3 regions of the Agrobacterium larrymoorei genome follow, and region 2 is predicted to be linked to each of the others. Evidence: predicted binding sites of a transcription regulator. Region 2 holds the regulator's gene; each other region holds the start of a gene.
The links. The regulator PhoB, encoded in region 2, activates phosphate uptake and scavenging genes when phosphate is short. The targets are predictions, from matches to a motif close to TGTCATNNANCTGTCAT.
Positions count from the first base shown of each region.

Region 1: the regulator PhoB is predicted to act here: its motif matches at 2,001-2,017, upstream of CFBP5473_RS09275 (esterase-like activity of phytase family protein).
Region 3: the regulator PhoB is predicted to act here: its motif matches at 2,640-2,656, upstream of CFBP5473_RS10380 (PhoX family protein).

Region 1 covers NZ_CP039691.1:1,938,007-1,943,240, reverse strand. Annotated here, with positions in the region: gene lon (endopeptidase La) at 1-1,366, shown strand, start outside; gene hupB (DNA-binding protein HupB) at 1,568-1,843, shown strand; gene CFBP5473_RS09275 (esterase-like activity of phytase family protein) at 2,076-4,277, shown strand; gene CFBP5473_RS09270 (mandelate racemase/muconate lactonizing enzyme family protein) at 4,450-5,234, opposite strand, start outside.
Region 2 covers NZ_CP039691.1:2,833,759-2,838,992, forward strand. Annotated here, with positions in the region: gene CFBP5473_RS13710 (GcrA family cell cycle regulator) at 222-758, shown strand; gene phoB (phosphate regulon transcriptional regulator PhoB) at 2,867-3,550, opposite strand; gene phoU (phosphate signaling complex protein PhoU) at 3,682-4,395, opposite strand; gene pstB (phosphate ABC transporter ATP-binding protein PstB) at 4,488-5,234, opposite strand, start outside.
Region 3 covers NZ_CP039691.1:2,150,785-2,156,018, forward strand. Annotated here, with positions in the region: gene CFBP5473_RS10355 (hypothetical protein) at 1-115, shown strand, start outside; gene CFBP5473_RS10360 (SEL1-like repeat protein) at 554-820, opposite strand; gene CFBP5473_RS10365 (DUF2147 domain-containing protein) at 1,327-1,665, shown strand; gene CFBP5473_RS10370 (nuclear transport factor 2 family protein) at 1,719-2,093, opposite strand; gene CFBP5473_RS10375 (ACT domain-containing protein) at 2,095-2,484, opposite strand; gene CFBP5473_RS10380 (PhoX family protein) at 2,716-4,626, shown strand.

The sequences.
Region 1 (5,234 bases), 900 kb from region 2:
CCCGATCCTGTGCCTCGTCGGTCCTCCCGGTGTTGGCAAGACCTCGCTTGCGAAGTCCATCGCCAAGGCAACGGGTCGCGAATATGTTCGCATGGCTCTTGGTGGCGTGCGCGATGAAGCGGAAATCCGCGGACATCGCCGTACCTATATCGGCTCCATGCCGGGCAAGATCGTTCAGTCGATGAAGAAGGCCAAGAAGGCGAACCCGCTCTTCCTGCTCGATGAAATCGACAAGATGGGCATGGATTTCCGTGGCGATCCGTCCTCTGCTCTGCTGGAGGTGCTCGATCCGGAACAGAACTCCACCTTCATGGACCACTACCTTGAAGTGGAATACGACCTGTCCGACGTCATGTTCGTGACGACTGCCAATACGCTGAACATTCCGGGGCCCTTGATGGACCGTATGGAAGTCATCCGTATCGCCGGTTACACGGAAGACGAAAAGCGCGAAATCGCCAAGCGTCACCTGCTGCCGAAGGCAATCAAGGAACACGCCCTGCGTCCGGAAGAATTCTCCGTGACGGATGGTGCCCTGATGGCCGTGATCCAGCAGTACACACGGGAAGCCGGTGTGCGTAACTTCGAGCGTGAGCTGATGAAGCTTGCCCGTAAGGCCGTTACCGAGATCATCAAGGGCAAGACCAAGTCGGTCGAAGTCACGGCAGAAAACATCCACGACTATCTGGGTGTGCCGCGCTTCCGCCATGGCGAGGCCGAGCGGGAAGATCAGGTCGGCGTCGTCACGGGTCTGGCATGGACCGAAGTCGGCGGTGAACTGCTCACCATCGAAGGCGTCATGATGCCGGGCAAGGGTCGCATGACCGTGACCGGTAACCTGAAGGACGTGATGAAGGAATCCATCTCGGCGGCGGCATCCTATGTTCGCTCGCGCGCGGTCGATTTCGGCATCGAGCCTCCACGCTTCGACAAGAGCGACATTCACGTGCACGTGCCGGAAGGCGCAACGCCGAAGGATGGTCCATCTGCCGGTGTTGCCATGGCAACTGCCATCGTCTCCATCATGACCGGTATTCCGGTTTCGAAGGACGTGGCGATGACGGGTGAAATCACGCTTCGCGGTCGCGTTCTGCCGATTGGTGGCCTGAAGGAAAAGCTGCTCGCAGCACTTCGCGGCGGCATCAAGAAGGTGCTGATCCCGGAAGAAAACGCCAAGGATCTGGCGGATATTCCGGACAACGTGAAAAACGAGATGGAAATCATCCCGGTTTCCCGCATGGGTGAGGTTCTGCAACACGCGCTGACACGCGTGCCGGAGCCGATCGAATGGGATGGCAGCATCGAAACGCCGGTCATTGCAACCGTTGAAGGTGTGGATGACGCGGGCCAGACCATCTCTCATTGAGTATCAGCCTGCGGGAATGATGCTAAATTAGCACAAAATCCCTGAAAGGCTGGCAGAAATGCCAGCCTTTTTTGTGAAAAAAACGCCAGACCCCTTGTATTTCAGGCGATTCCGTCGCTTTTGGGTGGCGGTGCGCGAATAGATAAGTATTCTGCGCCTACCCAATTTGAGTCGTTTCAAACCATTGAAAGGGGTGGAAACATGAACAAGAACGAGCTCGTTTCTGCAGTTGCCGAGAAGGCTGGCCTCACGAAGGCTGATGCCGCTTCTGCTGTTGACGCTGTATTCGAAACTGTCCAGAACGAACTGAAGGCTGGTGGCGACATCCGTCTCGCTGGCTTCGGCAGCTTCACCGTCAGCCGTCGCGAAGCCTCCAAGGGCCGTAACCCATCCACGGGTGCAGAAGTCGATATTCCGGCTCGCAACGTTCCAAAGTTCTCCGCAGGCAAGGGCCTGAAGGACGCTGTCAACTCCTAAGGTTTCCTGATGCCGTTTGCCCCAGCGGCGTGCGAACGGTTTTCAAGGCATACGAGGAAAGACTGGCGCTTTGCGTACCTTCGCAAAATGACGCCTTTGAAATGCAGAAAGCCCGGCCTTTGAGGTCGGGCTTTTTGTTTATGAGAATATTCGGAATTGTCATGCGCCTGTCATGTCCATGTCGCAGAAGCCGCCTGTTCGTTTTTCCATTATGGACTACAGGGGATTTTCCATGACATTCCGTCTTTCTCAAGCAACGCTGACAGTAGCGCTGCTGGCATCGGCAGCATTTCCGGCCGCAGCCGAGCAGGTTTTCAACCGCATTTCTTCTTTCCCGGTCGCATTGAATCTTCCGTCCGACAAGGACCAGAAGACCGTTACTTCCGCTGAAATCGTAACCGCGAGCGAAGACGGCAATACGCTGATCTATTCCGACAGCCCGCTGGGCGGCATCGGCTTTATCGACATCAAGGATGCCAAGGCACCCAAGGCACTCGGCGCGCTGATGATGGATGGCGAGCCGACGTCGGTTGCGGTTGCAGGCACCAAGGTTTTGGCTGGCGTCAATACGTCTGAAAGCTACGTAAAGCCATCCGGCAAGCTGGTCACGGTCGATATCGCCGCCAGAAAGATCGAGGCAAGCTGCGATCTCGGCGGCCAGCCGGACTCCGTCGCGATTTCACCGGACAAGAGCTTTGCTGCCATCGCTATCGAAAACGAGCGCGATGAGAAGGTCAATGACGGCGCGCTGCCGCAGGCTCCAGCGGGCTTCCTCGTCACCATCGGCCTCAAGAACGGCGCGCCTGACTGCTCGACGCTGAAGAAGATCGATGTGACCGGCCTTGCCGAAATTGCGCCGGAAGATCCAGAGCCCGAATTCGTCTCGATCAATTCCAAGGGCGAAATTGCCCTGACGCTGCAGGAAAACAACCACATCGTCATCGTTGACGGCAAGAGTGGCAAGGTAACGAGCCACTTCTCCGCTGGCACGGTTGATCTCGAAGGCATCGACACCAAGAGCGATGGCCAGCTGAAATTCACCGACAAGCAGGAAGGCCGCAAGCGCGAGCCCGACGCCGTAAAGTGGCTGGATGACAACCGCATCGTCATCGCCAATGAAGGCGATTGGGAAGGCGGCGCACGCGGCTTCACCATTTTCGACAAGAGCGGCAAGCAGCTTTACGAGGCCAATTCCTCGTTCGAACGCGCCGTTGCCGCCATCGGTCATTATCCCGAGAAGCGTTCCAAGGCCAAGGGTGTGGAGCCTGAGGGTCTGGAAGCCGCAACCTTTGGCAACGACAAATATTTCTTCGTTCTTGCCGAACGCGCCTCCGTCGTCGGCGTCTATAAGGATACCGGCGCCGAGCCACAGCTGACGCAGCTTCTGCCCTCCGGTATTTCGCCAGAAGGCGCCGTCGCCATTCCTTCGCGCAATCTGCTGGTCACCGCCAACGAGGCCGATCTGGTGGAAGACGGCGGCGCACGTTCGCACGTCATGATCTATGAGCGCTCGGAAGGGCAGGCGGCTTATCCGCAGCTCGTTTCGGCAACGGTGGATGGCGCGCCAATCGGCTGGGGTGCACTTTCCGGTCTCGTCGGCGATGCTGAAAAGGAAGGCATTCTCTACGCTATTTCCGACTCGGTCTATGGCAACCAGCCTTCGATCTTCACCATCGACGCTACCAAGAAGCCTGCGACCATCACCAGCGTTCTGCGCGTAAAGCGCGACGGCCTGGCTGCGCAGAAGCTCGACATGGAAGGCATCACGCTGGACGGCAAGGGCGGTTTCTGGGTTGCTTCGGAAGGCAATACCGAAAAGCTCGTTCCGCATGCGCTCTACAACATCAATGCCAAGGGCGAGATCAAATCCGAAATCGCACTGCCAAAGGAATTGCTCGAAGGCGAAACCCGCTTCGGCTTCGAAGGCATCACCATGATCGGCAAGGGCGACGATGCGACGCTGTGGATGGCCGTTCAGCGCGAATGGGGCAATGATCCGAAGGGTACTGTCAAGCTCGTTTCCTACAATCTGAAGTCCAAGCAGTGGGGCGCAGTGCGCTATCCGCTGGATAAGGCACCGGAAGGCGGCTGGATCGGCCTGTCCGAAATCACTGCATTCGGCGATCAGGTCTACATCGTAGAACGCGACAACCAGATCGGCGACAAGGCCAAGACCAAGAAGCTGTACCGCGTTGCCATCGCAGACCTGAAGCCAGCAAAAATCGGCGGCGAGCTACCACAGGTCACCAAGCAGGAAGTGCACGACTTCCTTCCCGACCTGAAGGCCCAGACCAACGGATACGTCGTGGACAAGCTGGAAGGCTTCGCCTTCGACAAGGCTGGCAAGGCTTACGCCGTGACCGACAATGACGGCGTGGATGATTCCTCTGGCGAGACGCTGTTCTTCCCGGTTGAGCTGAAGGTGACGAACTAATTCGCTTATCCACCGTCATCCTAGGGCTTGTCCCTAGGATCTAATCACGCTTCAGCGGATGCGACGTGGCAGATCCTCGGGACAAGCCCGAGGATGACGGAAATCACAAGCGAGCAAATAAAAAAGCCGGGCGCGATGCACCCGGCTTTTTCAATGTCTCAAGAGCAACCCATCAGTCTTTCAAAGCATATTGCTCAAGCGCCGCACGATTGACCTCAATACCGAGCCCCGGGCCATCCGGTATCTGCACCACACCATCGACATGATCGAGCGGCGAGGTGAGTACCGCCTGGCGGTACGGATTTTCCGTCCGGTCGAACTCGAGGATCGGCGGGCGCGGGCTGCGCCGGGCGGGGTCTGGCGTGAGAGATGCCATCAATTGTAGCGCGGCTGCAATTGCAACACCCGTACCCCAGACATGGGGAACGACGCGCACGCCGTAGAGGCTGGCGAGATCGATGATCCGCTTCGTTTCCGAAAAACCGCCGGTTCCGGCAAGGTCCGGTTGCAGGATATCCACAGCGCGGCTTTCCAGCGGCGCGCGCATGCCATAGCGACCATGCCATGTCTCGCCACCGGCTACGGGGATCGGCTGTCCCGCACGCACAGCGCGGTATGCATCCAGTTGTTCCGGTACTACGGGCTCTTCGAACCAGTCGATACCGAGAGGTGCCAGTGCATTGCCGACTTCGATGGCCTCAAGCGCATCATAACCATGATTGGCATCGATCATGATACGGACATCCGGGCCGACCGCTTCGCGCGCGGCGCGGATGACGGCGATGTCTTCCGCGACATCGAAGCCGATCTTGATCTTGACCGCATGGAAGCCCTGTTTCGCGTAACCGGCCACTTCCGCTGCGACATCGGCAACAGGTTCGACGCCATCCTTGCGGAAGGAGCCGGTGGCGTAAGCCTTCACGCTTTCCCGGAAACGCCCACCGAGCAGGCGGGAAA
Region 2 (5,234 bases):
TTCTGACTCACAGACCAAGCAAGTTGGGGAAAACCGAGAAATCGATTCCAGATGATTCCTGCGACTCTTGTCACGGAGTCAACCGGCGATTAGGTTAATCGTCAATTACTAGACTGCAATGCGGCGGAACTAGTCACCTACAATCTGGCAGATGCTCTGCGCGTGGTTTGCTCCACGGCATTGGAGACGGATTCTGCCTGAGCGACGAGCGGAGAAGCGGTATGAACTGGACGGATGAACGGGTTGAAAAGCTCAAGAAGCTATGGGCCGAAGGCCTGAGCGCAAGCCAGATCGCAGCACAGCTGGGCGGCGTCAGCCGCAACGCCGTCATCGGCAAGGTGCACCGGCTGAACCTGCCGGGCCGCGCCAAGGCTGGCGGCACGGTTGCAACCTCCCGTCCTGCGGTAAAGCGCCCGGCCTCCGCGCCACAACGCCCGGCCAATTTCGCCGCCGCCCGCCCGGCAGCAAACCGCCCGGTTCCAGTGCGCACCTCCGGTGCCGTCGCCTTCAAGGAAGACATGGACATCGACGCGGTCGAGACGCTCGAATATGCGCGCCCTTCCTCCAACGTCGTCATCCCGATCTCCCGCCGCCTGACGCTGACGGAACTGACCGAACGCACCTGCAAGTGGCCGGTCGGCGACCCGCTGAAGGACGACTTCCACTTCTGCGGCTGCGAAGCTTCCGAGTCTTCGCCCTACTGCAAGTTCCACGCCAAGATGGCGTATCAGCCCGTCAGCGAACGCCGCAAGGCCTGATGGATTTGGCGACATTTTGAGTTTTGGAGAGCGGGCTTCGGTCCGCTTTTTGTTGTGTGGGTGGTGGATTTTGTTTTCGTGGTGAGAGGATATCTGGGTGGTAAAAGGTCTGGGTTCTATTATCAGACCCGGCGTCCTATTTTTGCTATGGACGCGATAAAATGAAACCCCTCACTTGCAATTTCTAACACTTAGCTGGCGCTAAGGTGTTGAAATTGCTTTCTCTCCCACCCCTTCGGCGGGCTCAGGATGCTGGGGGAGAGATAACCTGCCGCACCCTTGCGGCGTTTTCTTTTTGATGGCGTTGAAACGGTGCCGCCTTTTCCTCTCCCCTTGTGGGAGAGGATAGAAAACCTCGATCTTCGCAAGGCGAAATCTTAGGTTTTCTTGGTGAGGGGTTCTCCCTCGCAAACAAAATGTCAAAAATCCCGGCCAGCTTCATGCCAAGCTTCGCCGTTCACGCGGCAGCATCTGCCCGTGGCTTGATCTTCTCATTCTCTCCATCGCCTTGTTCGGGCCATGGCATTTCGGACGGGGCGCAGAAAGCTGCCTCGTTGGGTAGTTTAGTATGTGGCACCTCTCAGCGCCCCGTTCGGCTCTTTCGGCAGAGCCGCAATCCTCTTGCCACGGCTGGCATAACCCGGATGGCAAGGGTTAAAAACCTTGCCGGAGAACCGGTCGGACTTGATCAAGGCCCAACCCTTCCCATCCGGGTGCGATGATGGTTGCCCGCCATCGCCCTGCCAGTTCAGCCACACCTGCCTTCGAGGATGCGGGCGCCGAACATCTCGTACAGCCCGCAGTCCCGATCCGTTCTCCGCAAGGCTCCCACTCGCCAGCACGTTTCGAGTGCTGGCCAGATGGTTGCCTTACGATCCGTCCGTTCACCTTTTCGGGGTGAACGCGGCAGATGCAGCGTCTTCCTGTGTACCGCCTGACTTTCGCTTCTATCTTCATGATCGCGTTCGACCATGAGACGATGAGCTGTCGGTACGCCCGGCGGCGAAATCCTGACGGATGGATCGAAACCCGACAGCCGTTGTTCGCACCGCCGCTTGTCGATCCGGCCAGGTCGGGCATCGGGAGAACTGCGCCAGCCGGTCCGAAACCGACGCCATGTCCTCCTCCCGTTGCCGCCGGGGGGATTGCTGCTCGACCCTGGGAATGGAGAGGCCGCGTAACCTCCTCACCCCCAGCACCGACCCCGCCTCGCCGCAACGCCTTGCGGTGTATCCGCGGCGGGATGAGGGGGAGTGTACGGGTGGTTTTGGGGGTGGGGAAAAATGTTGGGGGGATTTTTTTTTTGAAAAATTCTTTATGCTGGGATTTGTCCCATTACGGGGCGGGTCACTATTGGGCGTGCTGATGCGGCCGTAATTCGGCAACAAGGCTAAGGCACCCACTGCCGTCATCCTCGGGCTTGGCCAGCTGCTGTCCGGTTTAAACTGGGCGGCTAGTTTGGAACGAGAACAGCTGCCCCACCCGTCACCCCGCACTTGATGCGGGGTCCAGCAGACGCGCGTCTGCGCGTCGAAAAAGTCTTTCAGACCAAAGACTTGGTCTGGCTGGATCCCGGATCAAGTCCGGGATGACGGAAGTGGGGCTGCACTTTCGCCACCCCGCAGCAAACGCGGTCAAAGCGTGTCCCAACCGGATTTCAAGGATGGAACTGCAATGCATTCAAAGCCTTGCCGCGCATCCGCACATCCGCACATCCGCACATTTAAACCGGACAGCGGTGGGCTTGACCCGAGGATGACGCGGGTGGGGTGTGCGTTGGTGGGCAGAGGTTACCCCTCACCAAGAAAACCTAGGACTTCGCTTTGCGAAGTCGAGGTTTTCTATCCTCTCCCACAGGGGGAGAGGAAAAGACCGCACCGTTTCTACCCCATCTTCGCGTTTACGATCCAGTAAAAGCGGCGCCGCGGGTTACCTCTCCCCCTGAGCTTGTCGAAGGGGTGGGAGAGGAAGAAAAATCATGATCTTAGCTTTAGCTAAGTCATAGATTTTTCAGGTGAGGGGTTGTGCTTCGACCGCGAACTCGCAAAAGGCAAGTGGTCACGTCCGAGGATGGCGATGGCGGTTGGAATGAGTGCCAAAGACCGCAATCACGCTTCCATCGAATATCCAGCGCCGCGCACCGTGCGGATGACGTCCTGCATGCTGGAGAAGTTGAGGGCTTTGCGGAGGCGGCCGACGTGGACGTCTACGGTGCGTTCGTCGACGTAGATATCGTGGCCCCAGACGCCGTCCAGCAGTTGCGAGCGGGAGAAAACGCGGCCCGGCGAGGTCATGAGGAATTCCAAGAGGCGGAATTCGGTTGGGCCGAGGCGGACTTCGCGGCTTTTGCGGTGGACGCGGTGGGTTTCGCGGTCCAGTTCGATATCGCCGCATTTGAGCACTGAAGACAGCACTTCCGGCTTGGCGCGGCGCAGCATGGCTTTGACGCGAGCCATGAGTTCCGGTGTGGAGAAGGGCTTGACCACATAATCATCCGCGCCGGTGGCCAGTCCGCGAACGCGTTCGCTTTCTTCGCCGCGGGCGGTCAGCATGATGATCGGCAGGCGCTCGGTTTCGGGGCGCATGCGCAGACGGCGGCAAAGCTCGATGCCGGAGACGCCGGGCAGCATCCAGTCGAGGATCAGCAAATCCGGCGTGCGTTCCTGAAGGCGAATTTCCGCCTCATCGCCGCGCGGGATCGTATCGACGTCATAACCTTCGGATTCCAGATTGTAGCGAAGAAGAACGCTAAGGGCCTCTTCATCTTCGACAACTGCAATTTTAGGCACCATTGGCTTCAAACTCCGCCAGTCTTCTCTGGAGCGTCAGTCCCCCCGGACCCATGATGACGCTCCAGCGTGTTGATCCAAGCATCGAGCCTTTCGAAGACCTTCCCGATCTTTCCAAGCCGATGCTGCAAAACTTATTCCGTGACAGCGCCGAGCGTGTTGGAGCTATCGTCCTTCGGGCGCTCGCCTTCCGGCTGGCTGCCGGTCGTCATGTAGTAGATCGTTTCGGCGATGTTGGTGGCGTGATCGCCGACGCGCTCGATGTTCTTGGCGCAGAACAGAAGATGCGTGCAGGTGGTGATGTTGCGCGGATCTTCCATCATGTAGGTCAGGAGCTCGCGGAAGAGCGAGGTGTACATGGCGTCGATTTCCTCATCGCGCTCGCGGATGGCCTGAGCCTTTTCCGCAGAACGGGTGGAGTAGACATCCAGCACTTCTTTCAGCTGCACGAGCGCGAGTTCGGAGAGATGCTCTAGGCCACGGGCGAGCTTGCGCGGAACGCCGGTTCCGGCAACCGCGATCACGCGCTTGGCAGTGTTCTTGCCGAGATCGCCGACGCGCTCCAGATCGGCTGCGATACGCAGCGAACCGATGATTTCGCGAAGGTCGGCAGCCATGGGCTGGCGCTTTGCGATGGTGACGATGGCCTTATCGCCGATTTCACGCTCGGCATGATCGAGGATCGTGTCGTCGGAGATGACTTTCTGGGCAAGAGCCGCATCGGAATTGACCAGCGCACGCACGGCATCGGCGCACATCTGTTCGGCCAGACCGCCCATTTCAGCGATACGGCGGGTGAGGAACTTCAGCTCTTCATCATAGGCTGACATGATATGGGAATTTGTCATGTTCGAATTCTCCGGTTTCGAAACGCCTTGCCGCAAGCCCACCTTCTGGGCTCGAGCGGCTGGCGCGGTGTGATGACGTCACTCGTGGCTGATCAGCCGAAGCGACCCATGATGTAATCCTGGGTGCGCTGGTCATCCGGGTTGGTGAACATCTTGTCCGTATCGTTCTCTTCCACCAGGTGGCCGAGGTGGAACATGGCCGTGCGCTGCGAAACGCGGGCGGCCTGCTGCATGGAGTGCGTGACGATGACGATGGTATAGTTGGCGCGAAGCTCGTGAATGAGCTCTTCCACCTTGGCCGTCGCAATCGGGTCGAGTGCCGAGCAGGGCTCGTCCATGAGGATGACTTCCGGCGAAACGGCAACGGCGCGTGCGATGCACAGACGCTGCTGCTGACCGCCGGAGAGACCCGTGCCGGATTCGTGCAGGCGATCCTTGGCTTCGTTCCAGAGACCAGCCTTCTGCAGGCTCTGCTCCACGATCTGGTCCATATCCGCCTTGTTGCGGGCGAGACCGTGGATCCGCGGGCCGTAGGCGATGTTTTCGTAGATGGACTTCGGGAACGGGTTCGGCTTCTGGAACACCATGCCGACGCGGGCGCGAAGTTCCACGACGTCGATGGACGGATCGTAGATATCGTCCTGATCCAGCGTGATCTTGCCGGTGACGCGGCAGCCATCGATGGTGTCGTTCATGCGGTTGAGCGTCCGCAGGAAGGTGGACTTGCCGCAACCAGAAGGGCCGATGAGAGCCGTTACCGTGTTTTCGCGAACATTGAGGTTCACATCGTAAAGGGCACGCTTTTCGCCGTAATAGACGGAAACGTCCTTGCCGATCAT
Region 3 (5,234 bases), 680 kb from region 2:
TCAAGTGCGATTGAGCGTGGAAAGTGCATATCCAAAAGATAATATCGTCGCGGGCAAATGGCGCCCGCCCTTTGGAACTGCGATAGAGGAAATTCTTGGTCTCAGAGGAGAATAAAACTGGAGTAGCGTCGCCACTCCAGTTTTTATAACCCGGCGCAACCAAGGCGTAAGCCTCACAGCCCTAAGCAAGTGCCTGACCAAAAGGCCAAGGGTATCGCTACCATTTCCGGGCAGAACCCGGCGAAGCCGATCTGTAGCGACGTTGTAAATATGAAGTCGGCAGCCTGAAATGTCAATGTTTCGCGTAAGCGCGTTCTCTTACTTACAGGGCAAAATTCTCAGGTTGCGAACGAGACTTTGCAACAAAACAAAAAACCGCGCCAGCCTTGTTCCTGCCGGTCACGGTTTTGATGTGTCAGCGCAAGCCTTCGCCTGGCCGCTTGTCCCTTGCGGGTTATGCGTTTGTTGTTCCGGCCGGGACTGGAGGAAACCAGCCGGGAATGGTTGGCGATCTTCAGGGATCGCTCCGTCTTTTTGAAATCTGGTGTCTGAATTAGTGCGAAGTCATCCAGTCGCGGGCGGCGCGTAGCGCCGTTGCGAGGTCTGCCTTCGTCATGTTGCGGGCAAGATCGGCGCGCAGCGAAGCTGCTCTTTCCGAACCCTTGATGGCTGCGATGTTCAGCCATTTGTGAGCGGAAACGAGGTCCACCGGGCAGCCTCGGCCTGTCGCGTAGATCAGGCCGAGATTGCAGAAGACATCCGCGCGGCTTTGCCCACCGGCAACGGCCATTTCGATATCGCGCATTTCAAATCGTGCCATTTTTTTAGTCCCTGTTTGCCCGTGGTCTTCCTGTTTCTTCGCTTCTCTGCGGAAGCTTCTGGTCTTGGGGCGCTACCGTCTTCTGCGGCTTTTTCGGCCCCCGCCGTGGTCAGGTTGTCCCTGCTCTTTCAATGACCTCACTATGCCAAATGGCTTTCAACGGGCGCTTAAAATGCATGATTAACGGGGGCCAAACAAAGTCCAAACGATTGGTAAAGTTGGGTTTTTGTTAAATATGGGATGGCCCGGAAATTAAGGACTTTGCGCGCAATTTTACGAAAAGTTTACGGATGGATTTCAACCCTTTGTTCACCACGCCAGAAGCTTGGATTTTTCTTCAGCTCCAATTTCTGACCGCGAGACGAAAGAAAAATCGCTCAGACAGCCGCTTTGGCATGTTTCCTTTTACGTGAACGTCAACTATGAATCTCTCAATCGCACGGGGAGGTGCGATCTCGGGTGCTTGCAGTTTGCCCACCCGATTCACATTTGAATTGGAGGTTCTTATGAAGAAATTGACGATTCTTGCAGGTCTGGCATTCCTGATGGGCACCAGCGCCTTTGCCGCTGAAGCCATCGAAGGCAACTGGAAAACCGCCAGCGGCGAAACCGCAGCCATCGCCAAATGCGGCGGCGCTTTCTGCGTGACGCTGAAAACCGGCAAGCATGCGGGCAAACAGATCGGCAAGCTTGCCGGCACCGGCAACAGCTATTCCGGCGAAATCACCGATCCGGAGGCCGACAAGACCTATAGCGGTTCCGGCACCGTTTCCGGCAATTCGCTGAGCATGAAGGGCTGCGTATTGAAGGTGCTGTGCAAGTCGCAGACATGGACGCGCCTCTAACAACGTCTCGCGCGGCCTCGTGTCAGACGACATGAGGCCGCCGCTTTGGCAGATCAGGCGTGAAGCTGCTTCTCGCCGATCTTGAAGCGAGCGCTGGTGATCTTTCCATCGTCCACCTCGTAAATGCAGATCACCTCAAGCTCGCCTGGGCCTTCCGGGAAGGTGCGGATCACGCGCTCATGGTCGTTGACGAGATTGCCCATTGCCACACGGGACAACAAAATCCCGTTGAGATTGGGCTCATTGAAGCGCTCGACATGCCGCTGCCTGATTTCATCGGCACCGGTGGCCAGCAGTGTGGAGGGAAATGCGAAATATTCGCAGTCCGGCGCCCACCATTGCATGAAATCATCGATGTCTCGCCGATTATAGGCCTCAAGCTGCTTTTGCACGACATCGCTAGGCGTCAGCCCCGTCTGAGAATCCACTTTATGCTCCAGTAATAATGTGACCCGCCTCGGAAAGCAGCGCCCGCGCCTTTTCGAGATCGTCGGTTTTGACGAGAAGATGATCCCCATCGAACGTCGAAACCACGAAAATTCCGATGCCATTTTCCGAAAGCGGCCTGATGACCGAAAGGACGATGCCAGTCTCTCCAAACGCGAAGGGGCCAAGCAGCTTGAGGCAGGACCAGCCTCCGTCCTTGCGAACATCGTCCGGCACTCGCGCCTCAAGGCACACGATCGATAATTCATCATCCGTGCGGCTTATGCTGACGAAGCCGGGTCCGTCGGCCCACCGCGGTATTTCCTCCGTGGGCTCCAGCCGCGCGATGGCGTAAATTTGAGGGAGAATTTTTAGGTTGATGGACTTTGCCAAAGCGGTGCCTCACCTGAATTCAATAGAGTCGCCCTCTGCCTAACAAAATCAGCGTGATAAAGAAACGATGGTTCCAACATCGGATGAGGTGAATTTCGCATATTGCCCATGGCTACCCTTAAACACAATTTATAAGTGTTTTTGCCATATATTTCCGTCATATCGCTGTAATAAACCCTCTTTAGTTGCCCTCCCTGGAATTGTTCAAAACTAGAACCAATGGAGAGCGCCATGACGGATATCGACACAAGCAAGCTGAGCTGGGATGAGTGGGACGAGGTGCAGAACCCGCCGCCCGCCGTGACAGATTTCGACCGCGTGGTCGAATCGGCCATTTCGCGCCGTGGCTTTCTTGGCGGCGTTCTGGCATTCGGTTCCGCTGCCGCCGCTCTCGGCACCTTCGGCAACCTTGCCTCTTCCACCTCTGCGCAGGCGCAGGAAGCCGCATCGCGCTTTCCGTTCAAGCCGATTGCGGCCACCACGGACAGCACCATCCACGTACCGGAAGGTTACAGCTGGAAGGCATTTGCCAAGTGGGGCCAGCCGCTGTTCCCCAATGTGCCGGACATCGACCCGATCAAGGGCGTCAGCCTTGAAAACTCCGATAAGGTCTTCGGTGAAAACACCGACGGCATGGAGCTTTTCGTTGTCGGTAGCCACCAGCTGATTGCGGTCAACCATGAATATGTGAACAACGACACCAACCTGCCGCACCGCGAAAAGGGCATGCCCGCCAATCTGGATGAAGTGAAAATCCTCCAGCACATGCAGGGCGTCACCGTCATGGAAGTGGCTGAAGGCAAGGACGGCTGGGAAATCGTCGTCGGAAGCCCGTTCAACCGCCGCATTCACCACAACACTCCAATGAAGCTTTCCGGTCCTGCCGCCGGTTCCGATCTCGTCAAGACCGTCGCGGATGCGAATGGCATCGACTGTCTTGGCACCTTCAATAATTGCGGCGCGGGCCGCACGCCGTGGGGCACTTACCTCACCTGCGAAGAAAACTTCAACGGCTACTTTGGCTCCACCGTTGCCGATTTCAAAATGCCTGACGATTACAAGCGTTACGGCATCGCTGCCGAAACCCGCTATGGCTACGAGAAGTTCGATGAGCGCTTCGACGTTTCGAAGAACCCGAACGAGCCGCGTCGCGCCGGTTACGTCGTGGAAATCGATCCGTCAAACGCATCCTCCGCGCCGATCAAGCGCACCGCGTTGGGCCGCATCAAGCATGAAAACGCCGCCGTTGTGGTAGCGCGCGACGGTCGCGTCGTCGTTTACATGGGCGATGATGAGCGTGGCGAATTCCTCTACAAGTACATCTCCAACGGCATCTATGTTCCGGGTGGCGACACGTCCAAGCTTCTGGACGAAGGCACGCTCTACGTTGCCAAATTCACCGATGACGGCAATGGTGAGTGGGTAGCCCTGACGCCTCAATCCACCGGCATGAAGATGGACGAAATCTGCGTCTTCACCCGCCAGGCCGCTTCCAAGGTCGGTGCCACCACCATGGACCGTCCTGAATGGGTCGCGATCAACCCCGTCGCCATCGAGGCCTATTGCGCGCTGACCAACAACAGCCGCCGTGGCGAAGTGAAGGACGGCAAGATGCGCGCCAATGCAGGTGGCGATGCCATGCCGCTCAACGCCGCCAACCCGCGCGAGAAGAACGAATATGGCCAGATCGTTCGCTGGTATCCAGAAAACGACGACCACGCCGACGCCAAGTTCAAGTGGGACCTGTTCTGCATGGCTGGCAACCCGGATGTGCACAAGGACGCCTATGCCGGCTCCTCCAACATCCACTCCGGCAACATGTTCAACTCGCCCGATGGCATGATGTTCGATAGCACCGGCCTGCTCTGGATCCAGACGGATGGTGAAGATTCGAACGAAGGCGATTTCGCCGGTCAGGGCAACAACCAGATGCTGGCAGGCGACCCCGTCACCGGCCGCATCGAACGCTTCCTGACCGCACCGAAGGGTGCCGAAGTCACCGGCCAGACATGGTCCGCCGACAAACGCACCCACTTCGTCGGCATCCAGCACCCCAGCGCGCCCTTCCCGGATGGCGAAGGCAAACTGCCCCGCTCCGTCATCGTCGCCGTCAAGCGCGATGACAATGCCATGATCGGCTGAGGTTTATCGACATTAAGACGAGCGAAGGCGTCGCGTGAGCGGCGCCTTTTTGCTTTGGTATCTCGACCATGCGTTCGTCATCCTCGGGCGTGACCCACTGCTGTCCGGTTTAGATTTTCGGAGTAGCCTTAAGCTATTGATCCTGCTTTACTTTGTATGTTTTCTGCGATTTTGACGTCGTTACGAGAGAACGATATTTGCCGGGGGGACGAAGAGCGTCGCAGAGCCCACCTCCGTCATCCTCGGGCTTGTCCCGAGGATCTGCAACCGGTTGATTTTATTGACGTTAGTAGATCCTCGACACAAGGCCGAGGATGACGGTTGCGGGTGGATTTACCGTCTCTCCTCAAGCCTTTGGCTTTGCATAAAGTCCTAAGGAATCTAAACCGGACAGCAGTGGGCTTGACCCGAGGATCTAACGAACCCCTACGGCAACGTGGTTAGGTCCTCGGGTCAAGCCCATCGCTGTCCGGTTTAAACTGAGTTGGTAGTGTGGGGCGAGACCAACTCCCCCACCCGTCACCCCGCACTTGATGCGGGGTCCAGCAGACGCGCGTCTGCGCGTCAAGAAAGTCTTTCAGACCAAGGACTTGGTCTGACTGGATACC